4 regions of the Pedococcus sp. P2_D9 genome follow, and region 4 is predicted to be linked to each of the others. Evidence: predicted binding sites of a transcription regulator. Region 4 holds the regulator's gene; each other region holds the start of a gene.

The links. The regulator LexA, encoded in region 4, represses DNA repair genes until DNA is damaged. The targets are predictions, from matches to a motif close to TCGAACANNTGTTCGA.
Region 1: a site for LexA is predicted at 3,273-3,288, ahead of ruvC (crossover junction endodeoxyribonuclease RuvC). Genes of this name have one in related genera too.
Region 2: a site for LexA is predicted at 1,950-1,965, ahead of AC1DXJ_RS02455 (HNH endonuclease signature motif containing protein). Genes of this name have one in related genera too.
Region 3: a site for LexA is predicted at 1,940-1,955, ahead of AC1DXJ_RS00740 (HNH endonuclease signature motif containing protein). Genes of this name have one in related genera too.

The regions. Positions count from the first base shown of each region.
Region 1 covers NZ_JBFUEI010000001.1:476,213-480,956, forward strand. The annotation lists gene secD (protein translocase subunit SecD) at 1-421, opposite strand, end outside; gene yajC (preprotein translocase subunit YajC) at 434-733, opposite strand; gene ruvB (Holliday junction branch migration DNA helicase RuvB) at 966-2,069, opposite strand; gene ruvA (Holliday junction branch migration protein RuvA) at 2,073-2,675, opposite strand; gene ruvC (crossover junction endodeoxyribonuclease RuvC) at 2,672-3,223, opposite strand; gene AC1DXJ_RS02265 (YebC/PmpR family DNA-binding transcriptional regulator) at 3,337-4,098, opposite strand; gene pdxT (pyridoxal 5'-phosphate synthase glutaminase subunit PdxT) at 4,095-4,703, opposite strand.
Region 2 covers NZ_JBFUEI010000001.1:512,924-517,667, forward strand. The annotation lists gene AC1DXJ_RS02445 (LLM class flavin-dependent oxidoreductase) at 1-1,144, shown strand, start outside; gene AC1DXJ_RS02450 (FMN reductase) at 1,141-1,788, shown strand; gene AC1DXJ_RS02455 (HNH endonuclease signature motif containing protein) at 1,973-3,418, shown strand; gene AC1DXJ_RS02460 (trypsin-like serine peptidase) at 3,572-4,615, shown strand; gene AC1DXJ_RS02465 (hypothetical protein) at 4,612-4,744, shown strand, end outside.
Region 3 covers NZ_JBFUEI010000001.1:155,612-160,355, forward strand. The annotation lists gene rpe (ribulose-phosphate 3-epimerase) at 1-476, shown strand, start outside; gene AC1DXJ_RS00740 (HNH endonuclease signature motif containing protein) at 520-1,932, opposite strand; FMN riboswitch at 2,147-2,275, shown strand; gene ribD (bifunctional diaminohydroxyphosphoribosylaminopyrimidine deaminase/5-amino-6-(5-phosphoribosylamino)uracil reductase RibD) at 2,397-3,422, shown strand; gene AC1DXJ_RS00750 (riboflavin synthase) at 3,422-4,024, shown strand; gene AC1DXJ_RS00755 (nicotinamide mononucleotide transporter family protein) at 4,021-4,725, shown strand; gene ribB (3,4-dihydroxy-2-butanone-4-phosphate synthase) at 4,722-4,744, shown strand, end outside.
Region 4 covers NZ_JBFUEI010000005.1:184,268-189,011, forward strand. The annotation lists gene AC1DXJ_RS11000 (winged helix DNA-binding domain-containing protein) at 1-496, shown strand, start outside; gene AC1DXJ_RS11005 (hypothetical protein) at 517-1,014, opposite strand; gene AC1DXJ_RS11010 (LysM peptidoglycan-binding domain-containing protein) at 1,121-1,519, opposite strand; gene lexA (transcriptional repressor LexA) at 1,775-2,500, shown strand; gene AC1DXJ_RS11020 (hypothetical protein) at 2,712-2,924, shown strand; gene AC1DXJ_RS11025 (DUF4259 domain-containing protein) at 2,900-3,313, opposite strand; gene AC1DXJ_RS11030 (N-acetyltransferase family protein) at 3,383-3,922, opposite strand; gene AC1DXJ_RS11035 (class I SAM-dependent methyltransferase) at 3,941-4,618, shown strand; gene AC1DXJ_RS11040 (NAD-dependent protein deacetylase) at 4,625-4,744, opposite strand, start outside.

The DNA.
Region 1 (4,744 bases), on a different contig from region 4:
CCGTGGGGGTCGGCTGGTTCACTCCCGGCGCGGCAGCGAGGACGGGTCGGAAGCGCATCTGCGAGGACTTGCGGATGGCGTCCTCGGTCGTCTTGTCCAGGCTGGTGCCCGGGACGCTCACGACGATGTCCTCGCCGTTGCGCGTGGTCACCTCGGCGCCCGCGACGCCGTTGGCGTCGACGCGTTGGACGATGATGTCCCGCGCCTGGGTGAGCTGCTCGTTGGTGACCTTGCTGTTGCCGACCAGCACGGGCTTGAGCACCAGCTGGGTGCCCCCGTCGAGGTCGAGACCGAGCTTGGGCTGCCACTGTGCGTCACCCCAGGTGGTGGCCGCGAAGAGGAGGCCGTAGAGGCCGAGGGTGACGGCCGCCAGCGCTGACAGGATCTTCAGCGGCTTGCGGTTGTGCGGGTTGATTGCCACGTGCAGGGACCTCTACTCGGTGGTGCTGGGTGCGGCCGGGCCGGGTGACACCGTCTTGGTGCCGATGGCGCGCCGGTCGAAGCGGACGGTGACCCCGGGGCTGATCTCCAGGGTGGCGGTGCTGTCGTCGAGGGACGTGATCGTGCCGTAGAGCCCGGAGGTCGTGCAGACCTCGTCGCCGACGGCCAGAGCCGCCTGCAGTGACTGCACCTCGCGCTGGCGCCGACGCTGGCTGAACACCATGAAGACGATGAGCAGCACGGGCAGCGCGAAGATCAGCAGGCTGGCTATGGGCGAGCCGCCATTCGACATGGAGCAGTCCCTTCACGGTTGGGGCAGTCAGGGTGCGGCGCCACGCAGTAGGGCACGCGCAAGTCCCCGGCTCCAGCCGGGGGACCGCCCGAGTGTAGGTGACGCACGGCATACCGACCAACGTGCCCCACCGTGGCTGCGTTCCAATTGTGACCTTTGCTCGCCCATGGCGAGAAGGGGCGAGCACGGGCGAGCACGTGCAGGTATGCCGTGGGCACGCCGCCCGAGCGGGTCACCCGCCGAAGCGACCCTCGCCGGTGTCGAGGGGCAGGCTGGGCTGGGGTTGGTGGCCGAGCGGTGGCGTCAGGCCCAGGTGCTCCCACGCCATGGCCGTCGCGGCCCGGCCACGAGGCGTGCGCGTGATGAAGCCCTCACGGACGAGGAACGGCTCGGCGACGGTCTCGACCGTGTCGGCCTCCTCCCCCACTGCGACCGCGAGCGTCGACAGACCGACGGGTCCGCCTCCGAAGCGCCGGCAGAGGGAGTCGAGGACGGCGCGGTCGAGGCGGTCCAGCCCGCGGTCGTCGACGTCGAACAGGGCCAGCGCGGCATGCGCCGCCTCCTCGTCGACGACGTCGCGTCCGTGCACCTGGGCCCAGTCGCGGACCCGTCGCAGCAGCCGGTTCGCGATGCGTGGTGTGCCGCGCGATCGCCGCGCGATCTCGGTGATGCCGTCGGTGTCGGCGGACACCTCGAGCAGTCGCGCCGAGCGTTCGAGGATCGTGACCAGGTCCTCGGCTGCGTAGAAGTCGAGGTGCCCGGTGAAGCCGAACCGGTCGCGCAGCGGCGCGGGCAGCAGCCCTGCCCGGGTGGTGGCGCCCACGACGGTGAAGGCGGGGAGCTCCAGGGGGATGGCTGTGGCGCCGGGGCCCTTGCCGACGATGACGTCGACCCGGAAGTCCTCCATGGCGAGGTAGAGCATCTCCTCGGCCGACCGCGACATGCGGTGGATCTCGTCGAGGAAGAGGACCTCCCCCTCCATGAGCGAGGAGAGCACCGCCGCCAGGTCGCCGGCGTGCTGGATGGCGGGGCCGCTGGTGATGCGGATCGGCCGCCCCAGCTCGGTGCCGATGAGCATGGCCAGCGTGGTCTTGCCCAGACCCGGCGGCCCGGAGAGCAGCACGTGGTCGGGCGGTGTCCCCCGTCGCCGGGCCGCCTCGAGCACGAGCGAGAGTTGGTCGCGCACCCGCGTCTGACCGGTGAACTCGCTGAGCCTGCGTGGTCGCAGGGCTGCCTCCACGGTGCGCTCGTCGGCATCGCCCTCGGCGTCGACCACCCGCGCGGTGGCATCGACCGACGAGTCCTCGAACATCTCGGAGGAGAAGCCGTCAGCCATGGCCTAGCGCCCCAGCTCTCGCAGCGCCGCGCGGAGCATCGCGGAGACGTCGGCGCCGGCCGGCGCCGCCTCCGCCGCCCGCGACACGGCGTCGTCGGCCTGCTTGGCGGAGTATCCGAGCCCCACGAGGGCCTCGGCCACCTGGTCACGCCAGGCCGTGGCTCCCACGGCCGGGACGGCAGTCGCGCCACCCGCCGCACCGGACGGCATACCGAGCTTGTCGCGCAGCTCGAGGACGATGCGCTCGGCACCCTTGCGGCCGATCCCGGGCACCTTGGTGAGCGTCGCGAGGTCCGCGCTGCTGACCGCTGCCCGTAGCCGGTCGGGGGCCAGCACCGAGAGCATCGCGAGGGCGATCCGAGGTCCGACGCCCGAGACGGTCTGCACCTGTTCGAAGATGTCACGCTCGTCGTCGGACGTGAAGGCGTAGAGGGTCAGCGAGTCCTCGCGGACGACGAGGGTGGTCGCGAGCAGCGCCTCCTGACCGAGGTGCAGTGCGGACGCGGTGGCCGGTGTCGTGTGCAGCAGCATGCCCACTCCCCCGACCTCGACGACGACTCGGTCGAGACCGATGTGCCGCACCGGTCCGCGGACCGAGGCGATCACCGGGCCACCGCGGCTCGGCCCGCTGAGCGGAGGCGTTCCTGCTTCGCCCTGGCGGCGTCCTGGAGCCGGGTGGCGGCGGGGCCCTGCCACAGGTGGCAGATGGCGATGGCGAGGGCGTCCGCGGCGTCGGCGGGCTTCGGCGCGGACTCCATCCGCAGGATCCGGGTCACCATGGCCGTCACCTGGGCCTTGTCGGCCCGGCCCGAGCCGGTGACCGCTGCCTTGACCGAGGTCGGCGTGTGCAGCTGGACCGGGAGCCCCCTGCGCGCCGCGGCGAGCAGCGGGATCGCCGAGGCCTGCATGGTGTTCATGACGCTGGCGACGTTGACGTCGGCGAAGACCTGCTCCACGGCGATCGCGTCAGGCTCGAACCGGTCGAGCCACGCGTCGAGCTCGGTCTGGAGGTAGAGCAGCCGCTCGGCGGTCGGCTCGGTGGCCGGGGAACGCACCACGCCGACGGCCACGAGGCGGACCTGGCGACCACGACCGCCCTCGACCACCCCGATGCCACAGCGGGTCAGGCCGGGATCGACCCCGAGTACGCGCACGACAGCTGCTCCCTCACGTCCGACTGCGTTTTCGAACAACCATGCGTTTCCGAACACATGTTCGGTTGAACGCTACACACCGGTTCGCACCTTCGGGCGCAGCAACACGCCTTCTACTCGTCGTCGTCCTCGATCTCGGCGAGCACGTCGTCGCTGATGTCTCCGTTGGCGAACACGTCCTGCACGTCGTCGGAGTCCTCCAGGGCCTCGATGACGCGGATCATCTTGCGTGCCCCGTCTGCGTCGAGCGGCACCTTGAGGTTCGGCACCCACGAGGCCTCGGCGGAGTCGTAGTCGATCCCGGCGTCCTGGACGGCCTTGCGGACGGCGACGAAGTCGGTCGCCTCGGAGATGATCTCGAACGCGTCGCCGAGGTCGTTGACCTCGTCGGCACCGGCCTCGAGGACGATCTCGAGGATGTCGTCCTCGGTCTTGTCGCCCTTGGGGACCACGACGACGCCCTTGCGGTCGAAGACGTAGGACACCGAACCGGGGTCGGCCAGCTGGCCGCCGTTGCGGGTCAGCGCGGTGCGGACCTCGGCAGCGGCCCGGTTGCGGTTGTCGGTCAGGCACTCGATGAGGACGGCGACACCACCGGGCGCGTAGCCCTCGTAGGTGATGGTCTCCCAGTCGGCGCCGCCGGCCGTCGCGCCGGACCCGCGCTTGACCGCGTTGTCGATGTTGTTGTTGGGGACCGAGGTCTTCTTGGCCTTCTGGATGGCGTCGTAGAGCGTCGGGTTGCCCGTGGGGTCACCGCCGCCGGTGCGCGCCGCGACCTCGATGTTCTTGATGAGCTTGGCGAAGAGCTTGCCCCGCTTCGCGTCGATGGCAGCCTTCTTGTGCTTCGTGGTTGCCCATTTGCTGTGGCCGCTCATGCCTTGCCTCTCACGATCTCGACGAACAACTGGTGGAACCGGTGGTCACCGGTCACTTCCGGGTGGAAGGAGGTGGCCATCAGCGACCCCTGACGAACGGCGACGATCCTACCTGCGGCAGGTCCGTCCTCCACGCGGGCCAGCACCTCGACCCCCTCGCCCACCTCCTCGACCCACGGCGCACGGATGAACACGGCCCGCATCGGCGCGCCGCCGATGGCCCGGATGTGCAGGTCCTCCTCGAAGGAGTCCACCTGCCGGCCGAACGCGTTGCGACGCACCGTGATGTCCAGGCCGCCCAGCGTCTGCTGGTCGGGTCGGGCGTCGGCGATGCGGTCGGCGAGCATGATCATCCCCGCGCAGGACCCGTATGCCGGCATGCCCGCCGCCAGCCGCGCCCGGAGTGGGTCGCGCAGCTCGAACGCGCGGACCAGCTTGTCCATGGTCGTGGACTCACCGCCCGGGATGATGAGCGCGTCCACCGCGTCCAGCTCGGAGGTCCGGCGCACGGTGGTGGCGCGGGCGCCCGCCTGCTCCACGGCATACAGGTGCTCGCGCACGTCGCCCTGGACGGCAAGGACTCCGATGGTGGGCTGCTCGGTCACGCCCGGAATGCTACGGGCGGCCGGAGCGCCGCAACGCCCCG
Region 2 (4,744 bases), on a different contig from region 4:
AATCTTCACCGTCGGTGACGTGACCATGGATCCGACCACCGGCACGACCATCAGCGAGCACCAGCGGATCAACAACACCGTGGAGCTCGCACGCCAGGTCGAGCAGGTCGGGCTGGACGTCTTTGCCACCGGTGAGCACCACAACCCTCCGTTCGTGCCCAGCTCCCCCACCACCACGCTCGGCTTCATCGCGGCGCAGACCGACAAGCTCCTGCTGTCCACCTCGACGACTCTCATCACGACGAACGACCCGGTGAAGATCGCGGAGGACTACGCGACCCTCCAGCACCTCGCCGACGGCCGCGTGGACCTGATGATGGGCCGCGGCAACACCGGCCCCGTCTACCCGTGGTTCGGCAAGGACATCCGCGACGGCATCCCGCTGGCCATCGAGAACTACGCGTTGCTGCGCCGCCTCTGGACCGAGGAGGTCGTGACGTGGGAGGGCAAGTACCGCACGCCCCTGCAGTCCTTCACCGCCACGCCACGCCCGCTCGACGGCATACCCCCGTTCGTGTGGCACGGCTCGATCCGCAGCACTGAGATCGCGGAGCAGGCGGCCTACTACGGCGACGGCTTCTTCCACAACAACATCTTCTGGCCGATGAGCCACACCCGGCAGATGGTGGCGCTCTACCGTCGCAGGTTCGAGCACTACGGCCACGGCTCCGCGGACCAGGCCATCGTCGGGCTCGGCGGGCAGGTGTTCATGCGAGCCAACAGCCAGGACGCGGTGCGCGAGTTCCGCCCCTACTTCGACAACGCACCCGTCTACGGTCACGGACCGTCGCTGGAGGACTTCAGCCGGGAGACGCCCCTCACCGTGGGTTCGCCCGACCAGGTGATCGAGCGGTATGCCGCGATGGCCGACTCCGTCGGCGACTTCCAGCGCCAGCTGTTCCTCCTCGACCACGCAGGGCTGCCGCACCGGACAGTGATGGAGCAGGTGGAGATCCTGGGCACCCAGGTCGTGCCCGAGCTGCGGAAGATCGCGGCTGCGCGCAAGCCGGCCCACGTTCCGGACGCCCCCACTCACGCCAGCCGACTGGCCGCGGCGACCAGGCACGCCACCGAGCGCCCCGCCACGCACGCCACCACTTCCGCCACCACTCCCGCCACGCAGGACCTGGAGGTCACCCGATGAGCTCCCAGCAGACGAGTGCCCGGCAGATCGTCGTCGTGCAGGCCGGGCTGGGCCAGCCCAGCACCACGAGACTGCTCGCCGAGCGGCTGGCCACCGCCACCCAGGACGCCCTGCTCGAACGCGGCGACGAGGCGGAGGTGACCTTCGTCGACCTGCGCGAGCACGCCCACGACCTCGCCAACACCCTGCTGACCGGCTTCGCCACCGGCGGCCTACGCCTGGCCCTGGACGCCGTCCGCGACGCTGATGCGGTGATCGCCGTGACGCCGGTGTTCCAGGCGTCCTACAGCGGACTGTTCAAGACGTTCGTGGATGTCCTGGACGACTCGGCCCTGCGCGGCACCCCGGTGCTCATGGCGGCGACCGCCGGCACGGCGCGCCACTCCCTGGTGCTCGAGCACGCCATGCGACCGATGTTCTCCTACCTCAAGGCGGTCACGGTGCCGACAGGCGTCTTCGCGGCCTCTGAGGACTGGGGCACGGGCGGCACCGTGGATGCCGGCTTGTCGAGCCGCATCACCGTCGCCGCGGGCGAGCTCGCCGACCTCGTCACCGGCGGCGCGGCGCCTGGGTCGGCGTCAAGGGCCGCTCGGGTCGACGAGTTCGCCGATCCGGTGCCGTTCGAGGAGCTGCTCGCCCGCTGAGACGCGCTAGGAGCGGACGGCATTGACGTCATCACCGCCTCCGTCGGCAGACTCCCGAACCACGGCACCAACCTCACCTAGCACGTGGCACCGACAGTCCCATTGCGATGAATTCCATTGCGCTGCAACCAATTTCCCAGTTACGGCGCTTGCGAAGGAGTTCGAACACCTGTACGATTGCGACATGTCGATCAGCCCGATTGCCGAGCAGCGTGACGAGGTCCAGCGCGACCTCTGGGCGCGCACCGCGACCGTGGCCGGCCGGTTGAACCGCGCCCACGCGGAGCTGGTCGACGTCGCGGCCGAGCTCATCGAGGGCGACCACTGGGGCGACGGCGGGTTCCGCTCCCCCGAGCACTACTTCGTCGTCCGGGCAGGGCTGTCGCCGGCGCACGCGCGAGATGTGGTCGCGGTGGCGCGGCGGCGAGCCGAGCTCCCGACGATGGCCAGGTCGGTCGCGACAGGTGCCCTGTCGCTGGACCAGGCCGCTGTCGTCGCCCACCACGTGCCCGCGTCGCACCAGCGGTCGGTCGGTGAGCTGGCGGTGCACATGACGGTGCCGCAGCTGCGGCGAGCAGTCTCGCGACACGCGTTCACCGTTCCTCCTGGCGACGGTGACCCGGCGGAGCCCAACGAGCCGAGCTCGCCGACAGACGCCTCCGTCGCACAGGGCCACGCGGAACGTCGAGCCTGCGCGCGTCCTGAGCTGTCCATGCACTACGACCGCGACGGCCGGTTCCAGCTGCGCTACAGCGCACCGGCACCGATCGGGGCATTGGTCGAGCAGGCACTCAAGGAAGCCAAGGACGCGCTGTTCATCGCCCAGACTGGCGCGGCACCGCCCGAAGACACGAAGAGCGGGCAGGGCTCCAGTGGTGGCGAGGGGGCGTCCGTCGTCCCGCTGGTGCACGATTCCAGGGCGGACCGTCCCACGTACGCCGATGCCCTCGAAGAGATCGCCCACCGGGCGCTGTCGACCGTGACGTCGACCAGCCGGTCCAGTCACTACCGGGTCTATCTGCACCTGTCGACCGATGGCGCCTGGATCAACGGCGGCGGAGCGATCCCGCAGCGACTCCTGAGCCGCTTCCTCTCCGACGGCATGGTCCAGCCGGTCTGGGAGACCGATGGCCGGCCGGTCAGCGTGGGCCGCGCCATGCGGATCCTGCCGAGTCGGTCGCGTCGGCTCATCGAGGACCGCGACCGCGGCTGCCGCTTCCCGGGCTGCACGGCCACCCGGTTCGTCGAGATCCACCACCTCGAGGAGTGGGCATCGGGCGGCGCGACCGACGTCGACAACCAGGTCAGTCTCTGCCCGTTCCACCACGACGCCATCGACCGTGGCGACGTCACGATCAGCGGCGACCCCACCCGGCGCGACGGCCTGGTCGTCACCAACCGCTACGGACTCCCCGTCCGACCACCGACTCCAACTGAGCTTGCCGCCTCACCCGACAACTCCCCACGCGGCGCCCCGCAGGGCGGCGCTCCACCCGGAGCGGTCCGCGACGGCGAGCAGCCGGCATACCGACCACCCACCGGGGAACGCGCCCGCTGGGCTGACATCGAGATCCCACCCGACCGCGAACTGCCCCGACGAACCCACCTGCACGCCGTCTCTGCGGGCTGACGACCTCCGCGCGGTCCGACTCGTGCGGCGCGTTGCCCGATCGCCCCTACGTCATCTTGCTGATGCCCAGCGGGCGACATCGCGCCCATACTGAGGCATCTGCAGGGAAGCCCCTCCGACCAGCAGCAAGGACGACCACGGAGGCGTGCCGCGATGGCGATCATGAGTGCCCTGCCCGACCCAGCGCAAGGGGCAGACCCTACGGCTGCCCTGCCTGAACCCACGTTCACGCCCGGGCCGGCCACGGTCGAGCAGATCGAGGCAGTGCGGTCGGCGAAACGGGATGCGTGGCGGACCGAGCCGTTGGCCCGCAAGGTCGCGTATGCCAGGCGGCAGGGCGCACCGGTGGCCGGCAACGCATCGCCGACCGTCGTCGACGAGACCCTCGAGCGGATCTTCAAGAACGCCGACTTCCTGCCGGGGTGGTGGCTGGGCGCGGGCGCGAAGCGTGCCGAAGCCGTCGCGAAGCTCACCACCGCCATGGAGATGGGCACCGGTTTCCTCGTCTCGCCATGGGTCTTGATGACCAACCACCACGTCCTCGACTCGGCCGAGACCGCGGCGGACACCATTGCCTGGTTCCGCTACGTCGAGGACGAGGACGGCGCGAGCCAGCCCACGAAGGTGGCCCTCCAGCCCGAGCGGTGCTTCGTCACCAGCCCCGCCGACGACCTGGACTTCACCCTGGTCGCCGTGGCCCCGGTCGCGGGCAAGCCCCCGGGCGAGACGTTCGGCTACATCGCCATGCACGGCGGGGTGGGCAAGATCGTGAAGGGCCAGCCGGTCAACGTCATCCAGCACCCCCAGGGGCGGCACCGCGAAGTCACCCTGCGCAACAACACCTTCAGCGGTCCCCTCGTCGACGGTCAAGGGGTGGAGAACCCCAAGTACCTGCTCTACGACGCCGACACCGAACCCGGCTCATCCGGGGCTCCCCTGCTCAGTGACAGCTGGGAGCTCATCGGCCTCCATCACGCCAGCGAGCAGCAGCGCAACACCGAAGGCCAGTTCGTCGACCTCGACGGCAACCTCGCCGACGCCGACACCCCTGAGAACAAACGGATTTGGGTCGCCAACCGCGGCATCCGGATCTCCGCGATCGTCAGGGACCTGTCCGCACGAACCATCGATGCGAGCAACGGAACCGAGGCAGCGGAACTGGTCAGCCACGCGCTCGGACTGGGCGGGAACATATGAGCCGGGCACCGCTGTTGGTCCACGGGCGAAGCCGCATAGACCTCAGCGGGCGTCGACCACTGCAGGCACTGCTCGCCCTGCTGCTGGCGTCGATCCTGGTCGCCTGTGCCGGTTCCGGCGGTGGCGGGT
Region 3 (4,744 bases), on a different contig from region 4:
GCCACCTGATGATCGACGACCCCGACCGCTGGGCCCCCATGTATGCCGAGGCGGGCGGCGCGTCCGTCACGTTCCACATCGAGGCCGCTCGCGACCCGCGCGCCCTGGCGAAGAACCTCCGCGCCCTGGATGTCCGGGCGGGCATGGCCATCAAGCCGGGGACCCCCTTCGCGCCGTACGAGGACCTCCTGCCCGACCTGGACATGGTGCTCGTCATGACCGTGGAGCCCGGTTTCGGGGGACAGTCCTTCATGGCCGACCAGATGCCGAAGGTGGCCCAAGTGCGCGAGGCGGTGCGGCGCCTCGGTGGCGAGGTCTGGGTGCAGGTCGACGGGGGGGTGTCGGCCAAGACCATCGAGGAGTGCGCCGAGGCAGGTGCCGACGTGTTCGTCGCGGGATCGGCCGTCTACGGTGCCGAGGACGCGGCCGCCGCGGTGGACGAGCTGCGCGCCCTGGCGGCGACGCACGCCCACTGAGCAGACCGGCATCCTCGTCGGTCCCGGCCGTGTCCTGGGGCCGTCAGCCGGACTCGTCCCAGCGGTGGATCGCATCGAAGGGGTCGCGCTCGATCACTGCTGGCCCGGCGGCGGATCTCTCGGCTGCGCCTGAGACAACGCGCAGGCGCGGCGTGAAGGTGTCCTCGAGCTCGCGATCGGAGGGAATCTCGATCTCAGCCCAGCGAGCTCGTTCCCCCGACGGTGGTCGGTAGGTCGTGACCCTGTCGTCGCACTCGCGCGAACCCTCGTCCGGTGGGGCGAGCTCGTCAGGCCCTGGCGGTCGCAACTGGTGCCCGTAGCGATTCACGACGACGAGCCCATCGTGGCGAGTCGGGTCTCCGGTGACGGTGAAGTCCCCGCGATCGATGGCGTCGTGGTGGAACGGACAGAGGCTGATCTGGTTGTCGTCGTCTGTGGCGCCACCGTGGGCCCAGTCGTCGAGGTGGTGGATCTCGACGAACCGGGTTGCGGTGCATCCTGGAAACCGGCATCCGCGGTCGCGGTCCTCGATCAGCCTGCGTGAGCGCCGGGGGAGGATGCGCATCGTGCGGCCGACGCTGATCGGTCGCCCCTGCGTCTCCCACACTGGCTGGAGCGCGCCGTCCGTGAGGAACCGCTGGACGAGCCGGGTCGGGATGGCGCCCCCGCCGTTGATCCAGGCGCCGTCCGTGTCCAGGTGGAGGTAGACCTTGTAGTGGCTGGCGCGGCTCGTGGAGGCAACGCCGGCCAAGGACCGCTGCGCGACCTCCGCGAGGCCATCGGCGTAGGTGGGTTGAGGGGCTGCAGGCGGGTCGCCGTCCCGCTGCTGGACGAACAAGGCGTCCTTGGCCTCCTTGACGGCCTGTTCGACGAGCGCCCCGATCGTCGCGGGCGCGCTGTAGCGGAGCTGGAACCGGCCATCTCGGTCGTAGTGCATGGACAGCTCTGGCTTGGCACACGCCAGGCGCTCCGGCTCAGTCTCGATGGCGTCTCTGGGACGGCTGACGTCCTGAGGGGTGGCTTCCGTTTCGGAGCCCGAGTCGTGGAACGCGTGTCGACTCACGGCTCGCCTTAGCTGCGGCACCGTGGCGTGCCGAGCGAGGTGGGTCATCGATGCCTGGTGGCTGGCCGGCACGTGGTGGGCCAACACGGCTGCGGTATCGATCGACAGCGCACCAGCGCTCACCGCCGCGGCTGCATCCGGCAGCTCCGCGCGGCGTCGGGCCACCGCGACGACGTCGCGGGCGTGCGCGGGGGACAGGCCGGCTCGGACGATCAGGTAGTGCTCGGGGGAGCGGAAACCGCCGTCGCCCCAGTGCCCACCCTCAATCAGCTTCGCGACGATGTCGGCCAGCTCGGCGTGGGCCCGGTTGAGCTGCCCAGCCACCATTGCCGTACGGGTCCAGAGGTCCTGCTGGACCTCCTCCCGCTGCGTGGCGATAGCGCTGACCGACATGGCTCAATCGTACACCTGTTCGAATGGCAACGACAAGACCATCCACAACCAATTCTGTTGTGGCGCAATCCATTTCGCGGCCCTACCCATGTCAGAGGTATGTGGTAGAGGCTCAGGCAGAGCTGGCAAGTGTTCTCCTGGCTGCCCCCTTCGTGAGGACCGTCACGCGGACGGGACGGCGCGCACCCAGCCGTGCTGCGGCATACTGGACACTGACGTGCTCCGGGGTCGGTGTAATTCCGAACCGGCGGTGACAGTCCGCGACCCGACCGCAGCCAGCGGCCGGTTGACTGGGTGGAACTCCCAGACCGACGGTGAAAGTCCGGATGGTAGGCAGCACGCGACAGCGGGACCAGTGGGTTCGCAGTGCGGCAGTTGCCGACCCTGCGTTCCGACCCTCGCCAGCAGGCCCGCCTGCACACCCCCGGAGCTCAACCGACACGGTTTCGAGCAAGGGCAGGACAGTGGCAGAGCACTCCGCGACAGACACGGCGATGATGCGTCGTGCCCTGGGGCTGGCTGCCCATGGCCCCCGGGCCAACCCCAACCCACGCGTCGGGTGCGTCCTCGCGGACGCCGCCGGCGACGTCGTGGCCGCCGGCTGGCACCGCGGCGCGGGGACGCCCCACGCCGAGGCCGACGCCCTGAGCGCCGCAGGGGAGCGCGCGGCGGGGTGCACGGCCTACGTCACCCTGGAGCCGTGCAACCACAGCGGGCGGACCCAACCCTGCGCGGCGGCCCTGCATGCCGCGGGTGTGGCTCGGGTGGTCTATGCCCAGACCGACCCCAACCCGGCCGCCGCGGGTGGGGCCAAGTGGCTGCGCAGGAGGGGTGTCAAGGTCGAAGGCGGCCTGCTGGCCGACGAGGCACAGGCCCTGAACGCGACGTGGACCCATCTGGTCACCACCGGGCGCCCGTGGGTGACCTGGAAGCTCGCGACCACGCTCGACGGTCGCAGTGCGGCGGCTGACGGGACCAGCCAGTGGATCACCGGCGAGGCCGCCCGGGCCGACGTCCACGAGCAGCGCTCCCGCAGTGGGGCGATCCTCGTGGGGACCGGCACGGCGCTGCTCGACAACCCACAGTTGACCGCGCGACGTCTCGACGGCTCGCTCTACCCCGAGCAGCCGATCCGGGTGGTCATGGGCGAGCGTGACCTCCCGCCGGACGCCCGAGTGCTCGACGACGCGGCTCCCACCTGGCAGCTGCGGACGCGCGACCCCAAGGACGTCCTGTCGGCGCTCGCCGAGGCCGAGGTGCACCACCTCTGGCTCGAGGGGGGTCCCACCGTCGCGGCTGCGTTCATGGCGGCCGACCTGGTCGACGAGCTCGTGGCCTACGTCGCGCCCGTCCTGTTGGGGCGCGGCCGCCCGTCGGTCAGCGACCTGGGGATCACGTCGATCGACCATGCGCTCCGCCTGCAGCCGACCGACATCACCCTGATCGGCGACGACGTGCGGATCACGGCATCACTGAAGGGGGCTCGCTGATGTTCACGGGAATCGTCGAGGAGCTCGGCCGGGTCGTTGCCCTCGACGCGGGTGCCGACTCGGCCCGACTGACGGTGGCCGGACCACTCGTCACGTCCGACGCCGAGCACGGCGCCTCCATCGCCGTCAACGGCGTCTGCCTGACCGTCGTGGAGCACGACTCCGAGCAGTTCACCGTCGACGTCATGGCCGAGACCCTCGACCGCAGCAGCCTCGGCACCCTCAGCGCCGGCGACCCCGTCAACCTCGAGCGCGCCATGGCAGCCTCGAGCAGGTTCGGCGGCCACATCGTCCAGGGCCACGTCGATGGCACGACCCGGATCCTCGCGCGAACGCCGGGGGAGCGGTGGGAGGTCGTGCAGTTCGGCCTGCCGAACGCCCTTGCCCGCTACGTCGTCGAAAAGGGGTCGATCACCGTCGACGGCGTCAGTCTCACGGTCTCCTCCGTCGACGACGCGACGTTCAGCGTCTCGCTGATCCCCACCACGCTCAGCCTCACCACGTTGGGACACAAGGAAGTTGGCGACACCGTCAACCTCGAGGTTGATGTCCTCGCCAAGTACGTCGAACGCCTGCTCACCTCCAAGGAGACCTCCGCATGAACATCTTCAGTCGGCTCTACGAGGCGCACCTGACGATCGCCGGCCACCCCATCACGTGGCGCGAGATCGTCGGCAACGCCTTCGGCTTCGCCTCCGCCATCGGCGGGTTGCGACGACGAGTCTGGGCCTGGCCGATCGGCATCGTCGGCAACGTCCTCCTGTTCACGGTCTTCATCGGTGCGACCTTCGACGCACAGGCGCAGCAGCCGTTGTTCGGCCAGGCCGGCAGGCAGGTCTTCTTCATCCTGACCAGCGTCTACGGGTGGTGGCGGTGGACCGAGCAGCGCAAGGCACGTCATGACCTCTCCGCCGCCGCGATCACGCCGCGCTGGGCCACGCTCCAGGAGCGGGTGGCATACCTGGTCGCGGCCGCCGCGGGCGTGCTGGTGTTCCAGTGGGTCTTCTCCGTGATCGGAGCCGGCTGGCCGGCGCCACGCTGGTACTTCTGGTGCGACGCCTGGATCTTCGTCGGCTCGATGGTCGCGACCTACGCGATGGCCCGCGGCTGGAACGACTTCTGGCTGGCGTGGATCGCCGTCGACCTCGTCGGTGTGCCCCTGCTCTGGCACTCGAAGTACTACCCGACGGCCATCCTGTTCGTCGTCTACGGAGGCTTGGTCGTCTACGGCTTCTTCGTCTGGCTCAAGGCTTCCCGTGAGGAGCGCGACCCCGCTCCCGAGCTGAGTGAGGTGTCGGCATGATCGGTCTGGCCACCGTCGA
Region 4 (4,744 bases):
GTGGGCCACCATGACGGTCAGCGACACCAAGGCAGCGCTCGCACAGCTCGGCGACCACCTGGAGGAAGTGGAGGTCGACGGCATCCCGCACTGGTTCGACCCGACGCAGGTGCGCCGGGTCAGTCGAGGCGCCCCGGCGGCATACCTCTTCCCGACCTATGACGAGGCGGTGCTGACCTATCCGCAGGTGAACTTCTCAGCGCTGCCCGGCCACCCCTATGCCGAACACACCGACCCGTTCTGGGCGAGCGTGGTGCTCGACGGCACCAACGTCGGGCTCTGGAAACGGACCGTGCGACCCGACGCCGTGCAGGTCGAGGTGCACCTCGCTCCTGAGGTCTCGACTCGAGGACGCACCCAGGTCAGGGTGGCGGCCCAGCGCCTCGCTGGCTTCCTTGGGCGCGACCTGTCCCTGGTCGAGAACGAAGGCACCCCGCACCTCTGGGGCGGCGAGCTCGGCCACCCAGCACGCAGGCCGAAGCGGGCCGACCGCTGAGCGGTCGGCCCGCCACCGTCCTAGGAGACGAAGCCCCGGAAGGCGTCGGTGATGCAGCCGACTGAGCCGGCATCGAGCGTGCAGGTGCGGTTGTCGCCCGCCAGCTTGCCGCCGCCCGAGCTCACGCCCGGCAGGGTCGAGTCGATGACCCACCAGTCCCCGAAGGTCCGGTAGCCGCCGCCTTCTGGGAGCACGTTCGGGTTCTGGAACGCGGGGAGGGTGATGAAGGCCTGATATCCGACCGTCACCGTCGCCGTGCCACAGGTGAGCTGCTTGACCCCGCTGAAGACGAGCTGGTTGTGGGTCCGCAGGTCGGCGGCGTTCTCGAGGTCGGTGACCTGGGTGCATGCCGAGAGCGGACCAGTCGCGGCCGTGATGTCGCTGGGTCCGTCCACGAACTGGGTGTCGACGGTGAACGAGGTGGGAGTTCCCGCCGCGGCGATGGCCGGGAGCACCGAGAAGGTCACTGCTCCGGCAGCTGCGGCCAGGGCGGCCGCCATCCGTGTGGTGGTGTGCATGCCGACCACGGTCCTACGAGGTTCGCGCCCAGCGCATCGTGGTTATCGCGTAGCGCGAAATGCGTAGGGCACTCGACCGGCGCGCTCAGTCGGCAGCTGGCGGGTCTCAGCCGACGGCGGGGATGAGCAGCGTCTGACCGGCGTGGACGTTGCTGTCGGTCAGGTCGTTGGCGACCTGGATCTGGGCGACCGCCTCGGCCATGGACAGCTGCGGGAGCTGCTCGACCGCGATCTGCGACAGGGTCTGACCGGACTGCACCGTGGTGGAGTGGTCGATCACGGTGGCGGACGCGCCACCGGAGAACACGGCGATCGCCAGGGCCACGGCCGTCACCACGACGGTGAGCGTGATCGCGAGCCGGGCTGCACGGGTCAGGCGCAGCGGGGCGGCGGGAGCGACGGCGACCTCTGGGCCGGTGGGCACCGAGACCAGGCGGGGGCGAGCCGGGCGAACGGGGACCCGCACCGGTGCGGGGGCGACGTCCCAAGCGACTGCTGCACTCATCAGGTCCTCCATCGTGACGTGCTCTGCTGCGTTCCTCGAACGGGTGTGCGAAGAACTGCTTGACTGATTTCTAGCACGCATGTTCGAATCAATCAAGACACGCGTCGAACACATGTTTGGCACAGGCGTTCGAAGGCCATACGCTGTGTTCATGCCGCTAGCACATCAGAGGGCACTGACAACGGCTCCGCGAGCACCCGGCATACGGCACCTGACCTGCACCTGCACCCGAAACTGCTCAAGTGAGGAAGCGGCATGAGCGACGACAACGTCAAGGAACTGCCCGACCGCGATCGCGGTGACGGGCTCACCGTCCGGCAGCGACGGGTGCTCGAGGTGATCCGCAACTCGGTCGACCGGCGCGGCTACCCGCCGAGCCTGCGCGAGATCGGCGAGGCGGTCGGCCTCACCTCCCCCAGCTCGGTCGCCCACCAGCTCTCCACCCTCGAGCGCAAGGGCTTCCTGCGCCGCGACCCCAACCGGCCGCGCGCCATCGAGGTGGTCTCCCCCGACTCCCCCGCCGACATGCGGGGCTACCGCGGCGGCGCCTCCGCCGAGGACGAGACGGCGACCTACGACGAGACCGGGTCCGGCGACCAGCGCCCGGCTGCGACCTACGTGCCCGTGCTCGGGCGCATCGCCGCCGGTGTGCCCATCCTCGCCGAGGAAACCGTCGAGGACGTCTTCCCTCTCCCCCGGCAGATCGTCGGCGAGGGCCAGCTGTTCCTCCTCCAGGTCGTCGGCGACTCGATGATCGAAGCCGCGATCTGCGACGGCGACTGGGTCGTCGTCCGCCAGCAGCCCACGGCCGACAACGGAGACATCGTCGCGGCGATGCTCGACAACGAGGCCACCGTCAAGACCTTCAAGCGCAAGGACGGCAAGGTGTGGCTGATGCCGCACAACGCCGCCTTCGACCCCATCGACGGAGACCACGCCACGATCCTCGGCAAGGTCACGGCGGTGCTTCGTCGGGTCTGAGCTCGACCCTCAGGTCCGGCGACGTGTGCCGCGGAGCGCCTCGTGCGCTCCGCGGCACACGTGCGTGCAGGCGCGTCGTGGGGCCGGCACGAGTCGACCCATCATCCGTTCGGCTGATGGCTCATTCGCCCGAATGGACTGAAGCGGACCTCGCGGGCCCGTGTGCGTCACGTGCCCCGTAACAGGCGACTCGCACGTGCGTTCTCTACACATGGAGGCCCAACCCGACCCCGATCTCACCGACCAGGTGCTGGGGTCCGAGATCGAACTGCTCGCGGACCTGATCGACGCCGCGAGCCACGCCTGCTCGCAGCTGAACCTGGACCAGATCGACGCGGCTCTCGGGATCTGTCGGGCACAGGGTCAGCTCCCCGCCCAGTCCCCCGCCCATTCCCCCGCTCAGTCACCCAGCGCGTCGAGGTAGTGCGTGATCTTGGTGGCGAAGCGTTCGCCGCCGTCACCCTCGGCCCACAGCTCCCACAGCTCGTTGTCGTCTGACTGCATCGCCCGGTGCAGTGCCCGGGTGGCGAGCTCCTCCAGCTGTTCGTCCACCTCGATGGGTTCCTCGTCGACCCACCAGGGCACATTGCGTTCGCCCACGACGGATTCGAAGTCGTCGCAGGCAGCCACGAGCACCGCTGCGGCCACCGCCTGCGACATGGTCGGCGCCTCGATGTACCCCCGCGCGCGGACCACTTGGTCGAGGGCCGCCTCGACCCGCTTGCGTCGCACGTCCTGCTCGGACTCCTCGAGCTCGTCGAGCAGGTCGAGTGCGTCGTCGTTCTCGAACGGCCCGGCTCCGGTGGCGCCCATCTCCCAACCTCCACAGCGTGCGAACGATGCTCCTTCGAGGGTGCCAAGAGACGCAGCGACACGCCAGTCCTACTCGTGCGGAGTCATCCGTTGGTACCAGGCCGTGTCGACGTAACGACCGAACTTGTGTCCGACCTCGTGAAGCACTCCCACCCGCTCGAAGCCGCACGCGACGTGCAGCGCCACGCTGGCGTCGTTCGGTAGGGCGATCACGGCCACCTGGGTGTGCACCTCAGGTGCGGCGTCCAGCCGCGCCAGCAGCGCGGCATACAAGGTCCGTCCGAGGCCGAGACCGCGCGCGCCCTCCGCGAGGTAGACCGACACCTCCTTGGTGCCGTCGTAGGCCGGCCGCGGGCGAAAGGCACCGGAGAACGCGTACCCGAGCAGCTGCTCGTCCGCGCAGGCGACGAGGACGACGTTGCCGACGTTGCCGGCACCGGTGGCGGCGAGCTTCTCACCGAGGTATGCCGCGCCGCGGGGTTCGGTGTCGAAGGTCGCCACCGAGGTGCGGACCTGCTCGTCGTAGATGGCGGCCATCGCGGGGAGGTCCGCCGGCGTCGCGTCACGGACGACGATTGCGCGGCCGCTGTCCGGGGCAATGCTGCTCATATCGGCGATGCTAGGGGGATGAGCGACGAGCACGGCCACCGCCACGACCACAGCCACGGGACGCACGACTCGGCTGAGGCTTCGAAGCTGCCCGACCCCGACCGCGGTGGGCCGACGGACCGACAGGCCTTGTGGGACGAGCGGTATGCCGCCCACGAGCACGTCTGGAGCGCGACGCCCAACGCCGAGGTGGAAAGGATCGTGGGCGCCTGGCCGCCCGGTCGCGCCCTCGACCTCGGCGCCGGCGAGGGCCGACACGCCGTGTGGCTGGCCTCGAAGGGCTGGCGGGTCACGGCGGTCGACTTCTCGGCGGTGGGGCTGGCCAAGGGCGAGAAGGAGGCCTCCAGTCGCGGGCTCCGGATCGACTGGGTGGTGGCGGACGCCCGGTCCTGGCACCCGGCGCCCCTATTCCTCTTCGACCTCGTCCTCGTGTCGTACCTCCACCTGCCCTCCGACGTGGTCTCCCGCACCCGGACGTGGCTGACGCCGGGCGGTGCGCTGGTGGTCGTCGGCCACGGCCTGCGCAACCTCACCGAAGGGGTCGGCGGCCCGTCCGACCCGGCGCTGCTGCACACACCCGAGCAGCTGCGGGCGGCGGCCGGGGACCTGGACGTCGAGCGCTGCGAGGAGTACGTGCGGCCCACCGAGCAGGGCGACGCGATCGACGTGGTGCTGATAGCCCGGCGACCGGCGTGAGGTTCGTCAGGCGGCCAGCCGGCTGAGCAGTTCCTCGAGGGTCGGGGCGAGGGGCGCGTCGAGCTGCACGGTGGCCTCGCCGTCGCCTCGGGTTGGTCCGCGGGTGATGATCGCGACCGGGATGTC